DNA from 4 places in the Bacillus sp. PK6-013 genome. Region 3 is predicted to be linked to each of the others. Evidence: riboswitches for the same ligand, from Rfam matches in the RefSeq annotation. Region 3 holds a riboswitch; each other region holds the start of a gene.
What was found. Region 3 has a riboswitch for S-adenosylmethionine ahead of M1E03_RS13000 (YezD family protein). Riboswitches for the same ligand answer to the same signal wherever they lie in the genome.
Positions count from the first base shown of each region.

Region 1 (4,500 bases), 1.5 Mb from region 3:
GTCGCCATACTGTTGACAAACCCTTGATAAAACCCTTCTTTTCCCCTCGGAGCGAGACGGTTGGCGATTGTCGGCACAGCCGGCCATACAAGCATTTCGCCAATGGTCAGCACAACCATCGCGGCAAGAAACGCCGGAAACCGTTCAGCGCCAAACAAAATTCCGTATGCCATCATAAAAATGACAAATCCGATCACGATTTGGTTTTTCAGCGATTCGGCAAACCGTTTCACAAAAAAACCGATCAGCGGCTGACCGAAAACAATGAGCGCCCCGTTCACTGTCCAAAGTACGCTGTACTGCCCAAGAGATATCCCCAGCTCCTGGGTGTGTGAAGCGATGGTCGAGGACCATTGCGAATAAGCGACCCAGCCGAGCAGGTAGCCCGTACATATAACCAAAAGCGCGGAGAATCTAGATTTCCCGCTGACTGAATCGGCATGATCCAAAACAGAAGACTGCATGGCTTTTTCAGACCGAATGCGTCTAAATCCGAAAATCGCAATCATGAAAAAGACGGCATATAGCATCGCATTCGCCAGAAAAACATACGTAAATGAAAAAGACGCGACAATTCCGCCGAGCGCTGAACCAACTGCCACCCCTGCATTTTGCGCCACGTATACAGCATTGAACGGCTTTCTGCCGCCTTCCGGCCAAACCGAGCCGGCCATTGCATAGCATGCCGGAAACACGATCCCTGATCCAAAACCGGCCAGTGTTAAGAAAAGAATGTATTGGAACCACTCGTGAAAAAAGACGAGGCCTGAAAGGCTCGCAAACGTGATCACAATTCCAAGTACGACGGTTTTAAATCCGCCGATTTTATCGAATAGATATCCCCCGAACAGGTTGCCCAGCACATTTGCCCCTGAGTTCAGCATCAGCACAAATCCGGCCGCTGTCAGCGACTTTCCCAAATGCTGATGGATATAGATGGTATTCAGCGGCCATAAAAAAGATGCCCCTGTGACATTGATAAACATTCCGATGACCAATAGCCATAATGTGCGCGGCATAGCGTTTCCTTCTTTCTCTTTAGCATTTCCTCTAGATTCTATTCGTTTTGCCCATTTTTTTCAATTGACACGATTTCGATTTTCAACATAAAAAACCCCCTTTTTAAAGGGGGAATTTTTTTATGATTGCGTCATCCATTTTGGCTTTCCGAAACCGGCGAATTCCCGATCGATCGCATCTTCGAAAGCTTTGGATTTTACCGCTTCTTTGAGATCTTTGGCGAATGGCTTGTCTTTGTTTTTTTCATCCACTACCACTTGATTGCGGTAGCGGTCAGGCATGTTCTCAAGCGCCAGCGCGTCCTGCAACTTCATATTAGCGGAGAGAGCGAAATTACCCGGGACAGCCGCGATATCCAGGTCATCGACCGCTCTTGGAAGATTGGCAGATTCAAGCTGTTTAAATGTCAGCTTTTTCGGATTTTCCGCAATATCCCGCACAGAGGCTTTCAATGTGTCGACATCGCTTTTCAGCCGAATCAGCCCCTGATCCTGGAGCGTTAAAAATGCCCTGGCGGCATTGGCCGGATCGTTTGGAACAGCCACTTCCGCCCCGTTTTTGACATCGTTCAAGTCGTTATATTTGGCAGAATAGAGACCCATCGGAGCGGTCGGCACAGAAATGAGTGCAGCAAGATGTTTATTGTTTTCTTGATTGTATGATTTCATAAAAACCTCATGTTGAAACAAATTGGCGTCGAGTTCGCCTTCGCTTAACGCCGTGTTCGGCTGTACATAGTCGGTGAATTCGACCACTTCAACTTTGTAGCCTTTTTTCTCAAGTTCAGGCTGAATCGCTTTTTTGACCATATCGTAATACGGTCCTGCAGTAGCGCCTATTTTGATCGTTTTACCATCGCTTTCGGCATTGTTTCCGCATGCGGTCAGAAGCGCCATGCTCAAGGCCAGTCCCAGCACGGAAGTCCATTTTAATATCTTGTTCATGTATATCTCCTCCTCCAAAATAAAAAAAACTCTTTCAGCGCCTGAAAGAGTTGTTCAACTTATCTTTCAGAATGCGCCTGACATTCTGCTGGATTTAGCACCTTGCTCTGCTGCAGGTTGCTGAGATTTCGCCGGGCCAGTCCCTCCATCTCTCTTTATAAGCTGCATATTCAGTTTTTTAAATGATTTCTTTATTTTAAGTTTGAATATTTAGATTTGCAAGAAGTTTTTTGGTATAAACATTTTTTTCTTTTTAAGCTAAAATATAGTTATCAAACACGAAAGGAGACGAATCATGGAATCTATCATGCTGATCGGGTTTTTATCCTTTATTTTTTCCATCTGCTACCTTGTATTTCATTTGATCAGAAGAATCTTTTCTCCAGGCAAAAGGTTTTCCAGAAAACTCTTTTATCCTTGTTTTGCAGGCGGACTTCTCCTCCTGATCATCTCTGCGCCTTATTACAGTGAGGAAACATATGCCGTCGATGAGACAAAAACAGAGGACCTGACAACCGAGCTTCAGGAACTGAAAACTGAACACAGCGCTGTACAAAAGGAGCAAACCGCATTAAAGCAGCAGCTCAATCAAGCAAACGAAAAACTGAAGGCAGCCAAAACGGAGAATGACACATTAAAAAAAGAAAACGAAAAACTGACAAAAGAAAAAGACTCGCTTACGAAAAAAACAAAATCGCTGTCAGAAAAACTGGCTAAGGCTGAAGAAAAAAGCGGCAGTACCGAAGCCACTGTAAAAGAAAAGAACGCCACCGCTCAGGCCGGAACGTCACACAGCGCGCCCTCCCCTAAGAAAAACAGCGGTGAAAGCAAACAAGAGTGCAAAATCAAAGGAAGCGTCAACCATATTTATCATACACCAGGAAGTACATATTATGACCGCACGAAAAACGTCGCCCGCTGGTTCTGCACAGAACAGGAGGCGCGTGATGCGGGGTACAGACCTCCGAAACGTTAAAAAAGCCGGCATACCGCCGGCTTTTTTCTTAAAGCTCTCTTCTTAATGCTGTCAGCACGTTCGTTCTTGTCGCTTTAATGGCCGGGTTCAGGCCTGAAAGAATGGCGACGCCTGCACTGATCAAGGTCGCGATAAGGACAAGACTGACCGGAATGTACGAGAAGGTGATGCTGAAGTCTGCCGCACTCGCTCCTCCTTCTGAAACCGATGATAAAATAGGTGGTATAATCTTGTTCACTAAAAAGCTGACACCGTATGAAATGATAACACCTAAAACAGATCCTAAGATGCCGATATAGGCGCTTTCCAGCAGGAACATTTTCCGGATCACGTTCGGGCTCGCCCCGATCGCTTTCATAATGCCGATCTCCTGCGTCCGCTCTGTAACCGCCATTGTCATCGTGTTGAAAATGCCGATCGCTGAAATCAAAACGGCAATGACTCCGACAAAGATCAGACCGATTTTAAAAGCCATGAAAAAAAGATTGATGCTTTCGAGTTTTTTCGTTATTGAATCGACGTAGTAGCCTTCATCCTCCAAATCTGTTGTCAGCTGTCCGACATGTTCAAAATTATCCGCGTAAACCGAAAGCTTTTTTTCGATCGTGCCGTTGTCTTTGTCCGCCTTCAGAAATCCGGTGATGTCTTTTTGCATGTCGTTGCTGACATAGACTGTTGAATCGCTTGCCCATTCATAAGAAGGTTTTTTCGTCACTCCGACAACTTTCAGATCATATGTTTTCGCTTTCCCTTCTTCTCCTGTTTTTTCATCCATTTTTGAGATCTTTAATTCAATTGTTTTGCCGAGAATATCTTCTGCGTATCCTTTTGGTTCTTTTACTTCCTCAGCATTATTTTCCATCTGTTTTTCATAATCTTGGGCTTCTTTTTTCGTCCAGAGATTCTTCCCAAAATGGTAGCCGACGACGATTTCATTCGGTGTTTTCGCTACGCGGCCGCGATCGAGTTTGATATTGGCTTTTTGTTCAGCGGCCATGTCAGTAATCGTGATATTCGACATTTGATTGTTTGTCCTGTTGCCCAACTTTGCTTCAGCAGGTGCGAACACCTGCGTGCGCTCGATAATCGCGGACACATCTTTGCGATTTTCGAATTCTTTCAAGTCTTTCTTTTGAACTTTCTGATCGCTTTGCCCTTCTTTTCCGACAACATTTATCTCAGTCACGATTTGCTCTTTCATCAGCTGTTCAGTCAGCGATTTTTGCAGGCCGAACCCGACCGATGCGAGCACGATTAAGAATGCGCAGGCCACCGTTGTTGCGAGAATGGTCATGAATACACGCAGGCGGTTTTTCTTCATATTTCTTCTAATGAACTTCAACTGATCCTTAAACTTCAACAGTCTCTTCCCCTTTCTCTAACACGCCGTCAGATAACTGAAATTTCGTTTTGGCGATCGATGCCACCTCGTCATCGTGCGTGATGATGACGAATGTAATACCGCGCTCCCTGTTCAGCTGCCGAATGAATTCGAGGATTTCTTGTTCTGTTTCGGAGTCCAGGCTTCCGGTCGGCTCGTCGGCTAAAATGATTGACGGA
Region 1 covers NZ_CP096417.1:1,112,854-1,117,353, reverse strand. Annotated here, with positions in the region: gene M1E03_RS05690 (MDR family MFS transporter) at 1-1,019, opposite strand, end outside; gene M1E03_RS05685 (MetQ/NlpA family ABC transporter substrate-binding protein) at 1,140-1,964, opposite strand; SAM riboswitch class I at 2,021-2,128, opposite strand; gene M1E03_RS05680 (sunset domain-containing protein) at 2,260-2,940, shown strand; gene M1E03_RS05675 (ABC transporter permease) at 2,969-4,300, opposite strand; gene M1E03_RS05670 (ABC transporter ATP-binding protein) at 4,290-4,500, opposite strand, start outside.
Region 1: another riboswitch for S-adenosylmethionine. It lies ahead of M1E03_RS05685 (MetQ/NlpA family ABC transporter substrate-binding protein); the one in region 3 lies ahead of M1E03_RS13000 (YezD family protein).

Region 2 (4,500 bases), 1.5 Mb from region 3:
ACGACTTTGTCCAAAAACGGAACGCGGAGTTCCAGTGAATTGGCCATCGTCATTTTGTCGGCCTTCAGCAAAATGTCACCGCGCATCCATGTGTGGATATCGACATACTGCATTTTGTTAATTTCGCTGTAGGACTTGCTTTCTTCAAAATATGGCTTTGTCACGTCACAGTAAGAGAGGTTGCTGTCATACTGGCGAAGAAGTTTTGATTTCATGCCTTCTTCAAAAATCTTTGCGTTGCCGATATATCTCTCTTCAAGAGGTGTACAGCCCCTCATTAAAAAGCTTTTCCCTTTCATTCCTTCCGGCATCGCTGAAGCTACGTGCAGAAGCATCTTTTTCAGCGGGGACGGAATTCGTTCAAACGGCTTTAATGAAAGCGGCTCCCGGTAAATATTGTAACCGCCGAACAGCTCATCTGCTCCTTCTCCGGACAAAACAACCGTAACTTGCTTCTTCGCTTCCTTCGCGACAAAATACAAAGGAATTGCAGCAGGGTCTGCCAACGGATCATCCAGATGCCAGACGATCTTTGGAAGCTCGTTCATATATTCTTCAGGGGAAATGATCGCGCTGAAGTTCTCCACGCCGACCCTATCAGCGGTTTCTTTCGCAACGTCAACTTCGCTGAAGCCTTCATGTTCAAAGCCGACAGAGAACGTTTTTAAGTTGGGATGAAATTGCTTCGCCACCGACACGATAAAAGAAGAGTCGATGCCTCCGGAAAGGAAGGAACCTACAGGCACATCGCTTCGCATATGGACTTTTACGGAATCAAAGATCGCGTCTCTTACTTCCTGAACAAGCTTGTCTTCTTCGGTCTGAACAGGCTTGAATTGAACTTTCCAGTATGTTTTAAATTGAATATCCTCGCCCGGGCGGACAGTAAACTGATGGCCCGGTTCTACTTTTTGCACCTTTTTGTCAAGCGTCTCAGGCTCTGGTACAAATTGGAATGACGTATACTGCTGAAGCGCTTTTTCATTCAATTCCAAATCGGCATCAACAGCCATCAGGCTCTTTCTTTCTGACGCAAAATAAACATGGCCGTCCGTTTTCGTAAAATAGAGCGGCTTAATGCCGAACGGATCGCGCGCTCCGTATAGGAGCTGTTCTTTTTTATCCCAGATTAAAAAAGCAAACATTCCGCGCAGCTTGGAAGCAGCTTCCTGTTTGTAGTGGCGGTAAGTCGCAAGCAAAACTTCCGTATCTGAATCGGTTTTGAACTCGTATCCTTTTGAAATAAGTTCGTCTTTCAGTTCTATATAGTTATAGATTTCTCCATTAAAAATAATCCAATAGGAATCATCTTCATAAGACAGAGGCTGTCCTCCGTTTTCCACATCGATGATGCTGAGCCTTCTAAATCCGAAGCCTACATGCTCATCATGATAGTACCCATCATCGTCCGGACCGCGGTGTACAATCATTTCATTCATTTGTTTAATCAGTTCTTCCTGGGCTGCTGTCTCGGATGATGGGCGATGATTGAATACCCCTACAAATCCACACATAGTATTGCCTCCGATTTTTTAAATTTCGTGCAGAAATCAAAGTCTGCTTCTTGATTAGACAAGTGTTTAAAGAAAAACGTTTCACATCCGCCCGCTTTTTGCCATCGAAAAACAAAGCCGCTTATGAAAGCGGCTATGCGGTTGTTATTCTCCTAATGCATCTTTCTTCAGCTGATCTGCTTTGTCTGTGCGCTCCCAAGGCAGATCGAGGTCGAGGCGGCCGAAATGTCCGTAAGCTGCCGTTTGTTTGTAAATCGGACGGCGAAGATCGAGCATTTTAATAATGCCGGCAGGTCTTAGATCAAAGTTTTTGCGAACCACTTCGATCAATGTTTCTTCACTGGCTTTGCCTGTACCGAATGTATCGATTGAAATGGATACCGGCTGTGCGACACCGATCGCGTAGGCAAGCTGCACTTCACAGGAATCAGCAAGGCCTGCGGCGACGATATTTTTCGCTACATATCTCGCAGCATAAGCTGCAGATCTATCAACCTTTGTCGCATCCTTACCGGAAAACGCTCCGCCGCCGTGACGGGCATATCCGCCATAGGTGTCAACGATGATTTTGCGTCCTGTTAAACCGGCATCCCCCTGCGGTCCTCCGATAACAAAACGGCCCGTAGGATTAATGAAGTACTTCGTGTTTTCATCGATCAGCTCTTTTGGCACTACCGGGTTGATGACATGCTCTTTCAGATTGCGCTGAATTTGTTCAAGCGAAATCTCAGGGTGATGCTGAGTCGAAATGACAATTGTATCGATGCGAATCGGCTTGTTGTTCTCATCATACTCAACAGTTACCTGTGTCTTTCCGTCCGGACGAAGATACGGCAGAATTTCCTCTTTGCGGACTTCTGTCAAACGGCGAGACAATTTATGAGCAAGCGAAATCGGCAGAGGCATAAGTTCCTTTGTTTCGTTGCAGGCAAAACCGAACATTAAACCTTGGTCTCCGGCTCCGATCGCTTCAATTTCAGCGTCGCTCATTGCTCCTTCACGCGCTTCAAGCGCCTGGTCGACTCCCATTGCAATATCTGGCGACTGTTCATCTATAGACGTTAAGACCGCGCAAGTTTCGGCATCAAAACCGTATTTTGCACGTGTGTAGCCAATTTCTTTAATCGTTTCGCGGACTGTTTTCGGAATATCGACGTAAGTGGACGTCGTGATTTCACCGCTTACCAGCACCAATCCGGTTGTCACAGATGTTTCACAGGCAACGCGGGCATTCGGATCTTTCTTTAAAATTTCGTCTAATATACTATCCGAAATCTGGTCGCAAATTTTGTCCGGATGTCCCTCCGTAACTGACTCTGATGTAAATAACCGACGGTTTTTGCTCATTTATGTTTCCTCCTGTATATGAAGATCAGCCGTGATCTTAAGTATGATACGGATCTCGTCCCTCTTGATTATATGACGATACTCGGGCTTCATACGCTCTCGTTTTGAAACAATTTCCATATGCTATTCTTGACGAGATTCTAAGTCAAAATTCCTCTTAATAGAATTTTTCCTGACTGGCTGCCCGGCTAGACCTTTCACGTCCTGTGAAAAACGCCCAGTACCTTCCTCCTGCTTGATACTCGGCTAAAACCTTTCACGTCCTGTGAAAAACGCCGAGTACCTTCCTCCTGAAGGCAGTTTTTTTAGCAATTTTTGGATCTCAATTTATGCAATAAAAAAACCTTTTCCTATTCGCTGAGGAAAGGGTCTGGTATTGCGTGCCTTTCACTCTTATCGCTCAAGGTATTGAACACCTTGCATCAGGTTAGCACCGTAGTTGTCTCAGAAACTGTTTTTTTCCATTAATAAGAGAAACCGGTTGCTGGGTTTCATTGGGCCTGTCCCTCCACCAGCTCGGGATAAGAGTATCCGCTCAATGAAATATCTTATCTTAAAATGGCTTGTTATGTCAATATCGGCCGCAATAAATTTAAACTTGTCTTTCGAGAAAAAACCCGAACGAAAAATGAAGAAACGGTATAGACTATAAGAGTAAATGTGTTATACTAATTCTACATTAATGTTATACACATTAAAAAACACGCAAAGGAAGGTTTTTTATGAATTCTGTAGATTTAACAACTGACTTACAAACGTTATTAATGGGCGAAAACGTTCAGCTGAACTTATCCGTTCCCCTTTTGGTTGAAAAAGTCCTTGAACGCAAAGAAGGAGTCTTAACATCTTCCGGAGCCGTGCGGGCTACAACCGGTACATACACCGGCCGCTCGCCAAAAGACAAATTCATTGTGGAAGAAGCGAGCACAAAGGACAAAATCGATTGGGGCGCAGTAAACCAGCCGATTTCAGAATCCGCCTTTGACCGGCTGTACACAAAAGTGCTCAGCTATTTAAAGGAACGCGATGAATTGTATGTATTTGAAGGGTTTGCAGGAGCAGACGAAAAATACCGGCTTCCGATTACAGTTGTCAACGAGTTCGCCTGGCACAACCTGTTTGCAAGACAGTTGTTCATCAGACCTGAAGAACATGATAAAAAACCTGAAGAACAGCCGTTTACGATTCTTTCCGCTCCGCATTTCAAAGCCGATCCGCTCATTGACGGGACCAGATCTGAAACATTTATCATCGTGTCGTTTGAAAAGCGTACGATTTTAATCGGAGGCACCGAATATGCCGGCGAGATGAAAAAATCGATTTTTTCTATTATGAATTATCTTCTTCCTGAACAAAACATTTTACCGATGCACTGTTCGGCAAACATTGGCGAGGAAGGCGGAACAGCTCTCTTCTTCGGATTGTCAGGCACAGGAAAAACGACGCTTTCCGCCGATCCGAAACGGAAGCTGATCGGTGACGACGAACACGGCTGGTCCAGCACAGGCGTTTTCAACATTGAAGGAGGCTGCTACGCCAAGTGCATTAACTTAAGCAAAGAAAAAGAACCGCAGATTTACAATGCGATCCGCTTCGGTTCCGTTCTTGAAAATGTCGTGGTTGACGGCAAAACCGGGGA
Region 2 covers NZ_CP096417.1:1,097,118-1,101,617, reverse strand. Annotated here, with positions in the region: gene asnB (asparagine synthase (glutamine-hydrolyzing)) at 1-1,514, opposite strand, end outside; gene metK (methionine adenosyltransferase) at 1,659-2,861, opposite strand; SAM riboswitch class I at 3,252-3,389, opposite strand; gene pckA (phosphoenolpyruvate carboxykinase (ATP)) at 3,584-4,500, shown strand, end outside.
Region 2: another riboswitch for S-adenosylmethionine. It lies ahead of metK (methionine adenosyltransferase); the one in region 3 lies ahead of M1E03_RS13000 (YezD family protein).

Region 3 (4,500 bases):
TGCTTCATTGACGCGGTTAACCAATACACCGCCGTGTGGTGCTAAACTCATAAACTTGTTTCCCCCTACTTTGTGTTTAAATTCCTCCGCCTTGTTCATGGACGGAGCTGTGCTCTTTTTTGACTGCTCTCATCAGGCTGATCGTCCCGACAGATGCCAGAAGGACGCTTGTGACGACGATGAGAGCATAATAGTCTCCTTTTAATAAAAGGCTGACCAGCATATAAGACAGGCTTAATGAAAGGAACGGCGAGACGACCCATACTTTCAGCATCGTTTTGACCACTTGTTTATGAAAGACATTGCCGCCGTTTTTTGCCATTCCCATCCCTATAATAGAAGATGATGTGACTTGCGCAAGCGGAACCGGCAAACCGAAAATCGAACTGATGATGACAAGCCCGGCTCCTGTTCCGGAAAGGATGATCCCCTCTCCTTTTGAAAATTTCGTTATTTTTTTGCCGTTTGTTTCAAGAACGCGCCTGCCCAGTAAAAGGGCGCCCAGCGCGACAAACAGTCCGCCGTAGAGCGTTCCTTCCCCGACTGTCAAAACATGCGCCGCCACCAGAGGTCCGACAGCATTTGCGACATTGTTCATGCCTGCTGAGAAGGCTTCAAAAAACCCGGTGATCAACAGAATGACCGCCAAAACCTTTGCTTTCTTTCCCGAGGCTGGACGTTTGATCGTTTTTTTCATGATGTTTGCCATCGCAAATGTAAAGGTAAAAGCGACGATTGGTACAACGACCCAAAATGAGACGATGACAAGCAAAGATTTCACATATAAAACCTGGTAAGCGACACCTACTCCGACAACAGATCCGACCGTCACTTCACTTGTCGAAAGCGGGATACCGAGTACATTTGCGATAAAGAGCGACAGTGCCGCCGAGCCGATAATAATGCAGACGATTTCAAGCGAAATCACCCGTTCGGGAATGATGCCTGAGCTGATCGTTTTCACGACGTTTCCTCCGCCGATGACGGCGCCCGAGAGAACGCCTGCTGCACAGATTATTAGTGCGTGAAACTTCTTTTTGACGGCTTCAGATCCATAGGCGATTCCCATTGAAGCAGCTGCACCGCTCGCTCCGATATTCATCGCAAAAAACATGCTAAATAAAATGGCGGCAAGTTCCATGACTCATCTCCTTACTCGTGTAATCCGCATTCTGTTTTAGCCGATCCGTTCCAGCGGCCTGATCGAAGATCATCCATTGTAAAGGCCGGAGAGGTGCACGGAGCGCAGCCGATGCTCGGGTAGCCTTGATCATGAAGCGGATTATACGGGAGATCGTGCTTTGTCACATATCTCCAAATATCCTTCCACGTCCAATGAATGAGCGGACAAACTTTGATAGACTTGAATTTTTCATCTTTGTTCAAAAAATTCGTTTTGCTCCGCCCGGGCGATTGCTCGCGGCGCAGGCCCGACAGCCACGCCGGGTAGCCTGAAAGCGTCTCGCGGAGAGGAATGACCTTCCTCATTTCACAGCAGGAATTCGGAGCGGTCTTCCATAGTTCGTCCCCATATTCTTTCGCCTGCTCTTCGACGGTAAGCTCCGGTGTTTTCATGATAATCTGAAGGCCTGGATATCGTTCTTTGACAGCGTCGATCGTTTCATACGTTTCTTTAAAATGAAATCCCGTATCAAGGAAAACGATGACCGCATCTTTTTTCACCTTATAAATCAAATCGATCAGGACGATTCCCTCAATTCCGAAGCTGCACGCATATACAAGCTGATTTCCGTAATGTCCGTACGCCCATTTCAAGACGGACAGCGCTCCTTTATAAGAGTCATCTTCCTGAAAAGAGATATTTGGTTCTTCCCATGTGCTGTAAGTAAAAATTTTCGGTTCCCCCTTTTTTCGCCAACAAAAAAACGGCTTCCAGCAGAAAAAAACTGTGAAAACCGCCTCTAGTTTGTCTAGTCAGCTATTTCAATCTTATTTTTTCATTTTTTTCGATTTGAATGACTTTGCCGTCCTGAACAACGAATGTGATCGATCCGTAATTCATGTCTTTCAGCATGTCTTTCATTTTGATGATCACCTTTTCAAGCTGTTCATCTGTCTTCACTTCTAGCTCCTCCTCTGCCCCTAAAAATTAAAATCTTTCTTCCAAATTTGAAAGAAAGACGAGGAACTCCGCTATTCCTTATCTCTCAAAATGAGGGCATTTTGCTGGAAGTAGCACCTTACGCTTCACACGCAGGTTGCCGGGTTTCATCGGACCAGTCCCTCCACCGCTCTTGATAAGTTTGCTTTTGTTATTTTAAAATTTTAGCACAATTCGAACAAAAGTCAACCCGACTTTTTTTATAGGATTAATAAAAAATAAAAATAATCCGATTTTACTATTTTTAAATCTGTAAAAAGACGCAAAAAAAGCCGTTCTCCCATTAGGAGAATACGGCTTTTATCATTAATCCATCCAAGACTTGCTTTCAGGATCCGCCTTCCATTCTTTCAGTTTGGCGGCATCCTGTTCGCTGATATATCCGCCGGCAAGCGCAGCCTCTGTCAATGTATCGTAATCAGTCAGCGTACGGTATTCAACGCCCGCTTCGCTGAAGGCGGCGGCAGCTTTAGGAAGCCCGTAAGTGAAAATGGCGGCGACGCCGAGCACTTCACATCCCGCCTCTGTGAGAGCGGCTGCCGCTTCAAGGACGCTTCCTCCCGTTGAAATTAAATCTTCAATTACAACGACTTTTTGTCCTTTTACAACAGCGCCTTCAATTTGGTTTCCTTTGCCGTGCGCCTTCGGTTTGCTTCTGACGTAGCACATCGGCAGGCTCAGCCTGTCGGCGGCAAGCGCGGCATGGGGGATTCCCGCAGTTGCCGTACCGGCGATCATTTCGGCTCCGGGAAACTTGTCTTGAATCAGTCCGGCAAGCCCTGAAGCTATATCATCCCTTACTTCCGGATATGAAAGCGTCAAACGATTGTCGCAGTAGATGGGCGACAAGATGCCGCTCGCCCATGTAAACGGCTCGTTCGGGCGCAGGAAAACCGCTTTGATTCTTAATAAATGGTTTGCAATGTCTGTTTTCATGCCTTGGTTCCCTCCCACTCATGTCCTATTTTTCTGTAGGCTGACACAGGATCTTCCGCCTGTGTAATCGAACGGCCGACAACGATCGCCGACACGCCTTTTTCCCTTGCGTAGCCAGGCGTCGCCACCCGGACCTGGTCGTTGTTTTTGTCATCCGCCATGCGAATTCCGGGTGTCACGGTCAGAAAATCTAAAGACGCGGCCCGGTAAATGTGTTCGGCTTCATGGACGGAGCAGACGACACCGTCAAGTCCGCTTTCTTTAGCCAACTTGCTGTAGTGAACAACTGTATCGAGAAGCGGCGTTTCAATCAGCAGCTCTTGCTGAAGCATTTCTGAAGACGTGCTTGTCAGCTGGGTCACAGCAATTAATGAAGGGCGTTTTCGGCCTGCCGGAGTCCCCGCTTCAAGGCCTTCAAGCGCCGACTCCATCATTTGCTTTCCGCCTGCTGCGTGCACATTGACAAGGCTGACGCCAAACCCCGCCAGCCTTTTCATCGCCTTGTATACGGTCGTTGGAATGTCGTGGCATTTTAGATCAAGGAAAATGCGGCAGCCGCGCTCCTGTAACTTTTCAAGGATGGCCGGCCCTTCCTGATAAAAAAGCTCCATGCCCACCTTCACGAAAAGCTCTTCTCCATGAAACCGGTCCAAAAACGCATATGTTTCCTGTGCTGATGCAAAATCAAGCGCGATGATGGGCGGCGTATGTTTCATCCTTCCAGCTCCTTCCGATACACTCGTTCAACGAACGGTATCCGTATTTTTCTAAAACGCGCGGCAAATCGGCGATGATTTCGGGACAAACAAACGGATTAACAAAGTTTGCGGTGCCGACGGCGACTGCGCTCGCACCCGCCAGCAAAAACTCAAGCACATCTTCCGCTGACTGGACACCGCCCATGCCGATGATCGGAATGCTGACTTTTTGGCTGACTTCATGCACCATTCTGATGGCCACCGGTTTAACAGCAGGGCCTGATAATCCGCCGGTTTTGTTCGCCAAGATCGGCTTTCCCGTTTTTAAGTCGAGCCGCATCCCGATCAGGGTGTTGATCATCGTCAAACCGTCCGCTCCCGCTTCTTCTATGGCAAGAGCGATGTCGGTAATATTCGCGACATTCGGCGACAGCTTCACATAGACGGGAACGCTCGCAACCTCTTTCACCGCTTTCGTCAGCTCACTGGCCATTTCCGGCTGCGTACCGAAGGCGATCCCTCCCGTTTTCACGTTAGGACAGGAAATATTCAGCTCGAGCGCATGAACATTCGGTGCTTTGCTGATTTCTTCAGCCACTTCAACATAATCGTCGATCTGCGAGCCGGCGACATTGGCGATAATCGGTGTATCGAACTGTTCGAGCCACGGCAATTCGTGTTCCATGACAGCCTCTAAACCCGGATTTTGCAGACCGATGGCATTAAGCATGCCGGCTTGCGTCT
Region 3 covers NZ_CP096417.1:2,581,127-2,585,626, forward strand. Annotated here, with positions in the region: gene sat (sulfate adenylyltransferase) at 1-51, opposite strand, end outside; gene M1E03_RS12990 (inorganic phosphate transporter) at 77-1,141, opposite strand; gene M1E03_RS12995 (phosphoadenylyl-sulfate reductase) at 1,153-1,854, opposite strand; gene M1E03_RS13000 (YezD family protein) at 1,940-2,056, opposite strand; SAM riboswitch class I at 2,159-2,265, opposite strand; gene pyrE (orotate phosphoribosyltransferase) at 2,429-3,058, opposite strand; gene pyrF (orotidine-5'-phosphate decarboxylase) at 3,055-3,774, opposite strand; gene M1E03_RS13015 (dihydroorotate dehydrogenase) at 3,743-4,500, opposite strand, start outside.

Region 4 (4,500 bases), 360 kb from region 3:
AATACACTTGTTTGACGGCCGGATGCTTTTCAAAAAATTCAGCGAGCTGCTGAGCTGTTCGAGATGCTTTTTCAAGCCGGACCTGCAGTGTTTTCAGCCCTCTCAGCACAAGCCAGCAGTCTTGGACGCCGAGAACAGCGCCGAACGAATTTTGCAGCTTATAAAGTTCTTCCCCGAGCTTTTTGTCTTTCACAACGGCAAGTCCTGATAATACGTCGCTGTGTCCGCTTAAAAACTTCGTCGCGCTGTGTAGCACAACATCGACGCCGAGCTCGAGCGGCCGCTGCAGCGCCGGGGTCATAAACGTGTTGTCAAGAAACGTCAGACAGCCGTGCGCCTTGGCAAGCTTGACGACGCCTCTGATATCCGTAATGCCGAGCGTCGGATTTGACGGTGTTTCAAGGTAGATGACTTTTGTATTTTCCTTTATGTTTAAAGCAATTTCATTTAAATCCGTCATATCGACGAAAGTATGTTCAATCCCGAAGCGGCTCAGCACTTCCGTAATCATCCGGTAAGTGCCGCCGTACACATCTTTTGTGACAAGCACGTGATCGCCCTTTGACAAAAGCAGAAAGGCGGTGGAAATCGCGGCCATTCCGGATGAAAAAGCAAATCCCCTCGTCCCTCCCTCAAGCTCGGCTATCGTGTCTTCAAGCGACGTTCTTGTCGGTGTTCCTGACCGGCTGTAGTCATATTCGCCGAATTTGTCAAAAGAACCTTGATGAAAGGTTGAGGCGTGCTGGATCGGCACGCTGACGGCTCCGGTTGCTCCGTCCGTTTTATTTTGGTTATGAACAAGCCTTGTTTCAAGCGTCCAGTTTTCATGACTCATGCGGAACCGCCTCCCCTTTTACTTTTTCCAGCGCAGCTTTTAGATCCTGCTTTAAATCGGAGACGTGTTCGATTCCGACTGAAAAGCGCAGAAGTCTGTTGCAGACGCCGTTTGCAATTCGGATGTCTTCCGGGATATCCATATGGGTCTGTGTCGCCGGATAGGTGATGAAGCTTTCGACTCCGCCGAGGCTTTCGGCGAAACAGATCGTCTTGAGATTTTTCAGCAACGGATTAACCCATTCTTCTTTTTGAACGCGGAATGACAGCATGCCGCCTTTTCCCGGATAAAGAACATCGGCAATTTCCTCCTGCTCTTCCAAAAAGGCCGCAAGTTCCCGCGCGTTTTCCTGATGCTGTCTCATCCTGAGAGCGAGCGTCTTCATCCCTCTCATTAAGAGCCATGAATCGAACGGCGATAAAACCGCGCCGATGGCGTTTTGGTGCTGGAACATTTCCTCAGACAGCTCTTCGCCTTTTGCAACGACAAGCCCCGCCAAAAGATCGTTATGACCGCCCAAATACTTCGTCGCGCTGTGAATGACAAGATCAGCGCCGAGCTCAGTCGGCTTTTGCAGAACCGGTGTATAGAACGTATTGTCAACAATGAGCAGCAAGTCGTGCTCTTTAGCGATTTGCGCGATTTTTTGAATATCAGCTTCCTGCATGAGCGGATTTGTCGGCGTTTCTACAAACAGTGCCTTTGTATTGTTCGTGATTTTCGACTTGATACAGTCTTCGTCTGAAAAATCGTCGTAGAAAAAGCGAAGTCCGTATTTCTTCCATTCGTTTTCAAAAAGGCGGTACGTTCCCCCATATAAATCGGACGAAACGATGAGCTCATCCCCGCTTTGAAACAGAGCCATGATCGTCTGAATGGCAGCCATACCGGAACTGAACGCAAAGCCGCGCGTTCCCCCTTCGAGTTTCGCGATTGCATCTTCAACAAGCTGTCTTGTCGGATTTTTTGTGCGAATGTAATCAAACCCTGTGGATTCCCCGATCCCTTTGTGCCTGTACGCAGAAGAGAAATAAACGGGAGGATTGACAGTTCCCGTTATTTCATCACTGCGGTTGCCGATTTGCGCCAGCGTTGTTTGTACATGTTCAGTCATATGACACCATCCTTTTAAAAATAAAAAACCCCTTCTTCATAAGAAGAAGGGGGATTATGCGCTTCTTCTTATCTTCCAAGCATCTGCTTGCTGGATTTAGCACCTTGGTACACTGACATCGTCAGTGCAGACCGGTTGCTGAGGTTTCAAAGGGCCAGTCCCTCCACCTCTCGTGATAAGAATCTCTTCAATTTTCTGATTGTTCTTTACTTTAACCTAAGTCAAGACATTTTTCAAGGGTCATTTTTAAATCTTTCCTCATATTGAACATGGTATGATGAAACCAAACGACGGAACCGGAGGAATCAGATGCCAAAAACAGAGCGATTAATCGAATTGATGATGACCGTTCATACAAAACGAAAATTTACGGCCGGGGAGCTCGCAGCAGAATTCGGGGTTTCCTACCGCACGATTCTCCGCGATCTGGACGAGCTGAGCGCGCTCGGCGTCCCGATCTATTCTGAAACAGGCGCGAACGGAGGCTATTATTTGCTGAATGAACCTGTGCTTCCGCCGCTCTTTTTTACACAATCAGAGGCGGCGGCTATGTTTTTCGCGTATCAATCTCTGCAGTTTTTCGGATCGCTTCCCTTTGATGCGGAAACGCGGATGGTTTTAAAAAAGTTCTACCGCCACCTTCCCGTGGAAACACAGGAGCGGATTGATGCGATGAAAGACAGAATCGTGTTCTGGAATCCGCATCGTCCAAAAGCCGCCGAACATTTAGAAACGCTTCTTGATGCAGCCATCAATCAATCCGTTTTGACGGTCGTTTATGACGGAACAGACGATTGCGCGGAGAGATCCATCCAGCCCATCGGCTTGTTCAGCTGGAACGGCTTCTGGTACTGTCCGGCCTATTGCTTTAAAAGGCAGGCGTTCAGACTGTTCCGCGCCGACCGCATCCTTCGGGCGGAAAAAGCGGCCAGCCCGCTGGCCCGCCAGCTTCCCTATCCATCGGTTCTCAGCTGGATCAAACATTCGGAGAGCGAGTGCCCTGAACCGGTGCGGCTGCAAGCGGAACTGACACGCAGAGGAGCCAGGCGGGCTGCGGCTGATGTGGACTTATTCAAGATCCTCACCATGCGGGATGACGGAACGGGGGCGATCGATGCAAACCTCCCCAGACCAGAACTTGAGTATTTCGGGGAACTTTTGTGGAACCTCGGCACTGAGGCAACTGTCAAAGAACCCGCAGAAATCAAGCTTCAGCTGAAACGGAAGGCTGCTGACATTTTAGCAAGGTACGACTGACTTTTTTTAAGAATCGTGACAAAGCCTGTCAGGATTAGGTGATACTTTTAGAATAAAGCAAAATGTAAAGGATGAAGCAAATGAAGCAAGTTCAAGCCCTGCGGAGCGATTTGTTCCACGAGATGGAGACGGGCATCCGCTCCACGTGTCATCTTCTGAAAAAAGTGAAGGAATCTGACTGGTCTTACCGGCCCGCCGACCGCATGCGAAGCCTGAAAGAACTGGCAAGCCATCTGACGGCCATCCCAGAAGCCGACATGGCTATCATGCAGGAAAAGGAAGAGGCCGCCATCTCCCGAATTGAAAAGAAGTATAGTGCATTGCAGTCGGCTGACCAAATGGCTGAAGCTATGCAGAAAGGATTCGCCGCTTTTCAAACGTATATGACTTCCCTCTCCGACGAGGAATTTTTGACGAAAAAAACAAAGCCGTTTTACCTTGATGAAGGGATGACCCAAAGCCGCTGGCTGACGGAAACGCTCACCCACGTCTTCCATCACAGGGCCCAGCTGTTTAATTATTTAAAACAGCTCGGCTATGACGTCAACATGTTCGATCTGTATCTTTAAAAGGTGTTCATATGAAGCTGCCTCTGACAAAAAAAGAACGGTCAAACTTAAGGACAGCCAAGGTAAAAATAAAAAACACGGCATATATGGATCTGTCCGTCCTTGCACATACGCTCGGTTCGTCTTTGGAGCGCGCCGCATACATCAAGGCGCTCGCCCAGTTTCAAACCGCTCCTTCCATCGGGCCGAAAATGGCGCAGTGCGCCGTTGACCTGGGCTACTATTCCCTTGGCGACATCAAGCATGAATCAGGTGCGGATTTGATCATCCGCCTCGAAAAACTGAAAGGCTACTGGGAAGATCCTTGTGCAGAAGATGCGCTGCGATGCATCGTCCATTACGCCAACGATCCCGAAAGCGCTAAAAGCTGGTGGGATTTCACAGAGGAAAGAAAAATGTACCGCGAACGCTGCGGATACCCTCCGGATAGACCGTCAACGCCCTGGTACGAAAAAAAACGGACATAAAAAATCACGGCTGCCGAACAGTTCGGCAGCCCTTTTCGCTTCTTTCACAAGAGAATTTCGTGTTAAAATGAATGGAAACGTTCACAAACATTATTTCTGGAGGAATTCATCTTGGCTATGAAAACAGGAGTCATTCAGGAGAAGAAGCTTTTTTCGGAAGAGCTCGGCGAGGAAATGGAGCTTCTCGTCTATTTGCCGTCATCCTTCTCGCCGCTTTACAAATATCATGTGATCATCGCACAGGATGGACATGACTAT
Region 4 covers NZ_CP096417.1:2,943,374-2,947,873, forward strand. Annotated here, with positions in the region: gene metC (cystathionine beta-lyase) at 1-835, opposite strand, end outside; gene M1E03_RS14905 (methionine biosynthesis PLP-dependent protein) at 825-1,949, opposite strand; SAM riboswitch class I at 2,015-2,131, opposite strand; gene M1E03_RS14910 (helix-turn-helix transcriptional regulator) at 2,259-3,206, shown strand; gene M1E03_RS14915 (DinB family protein) at 3,287-3,775, shown strand; gene M1E03_RS14920 (helix-hairpin-helix domain-containing protein) at 3,787-4,242, shown strand; gene M1E03_RS14925 (esterase family protein) at 4,354-4,500, shown strand, end outside.
Region 4: another riboswitch for S-adenosylmethionine. It lies ahead of M1E03_RS14905 (methionine biosynthesis PLP-dependent protein); the one in region 3 lies ahead of M1E03_RS13000 (YezD family protein).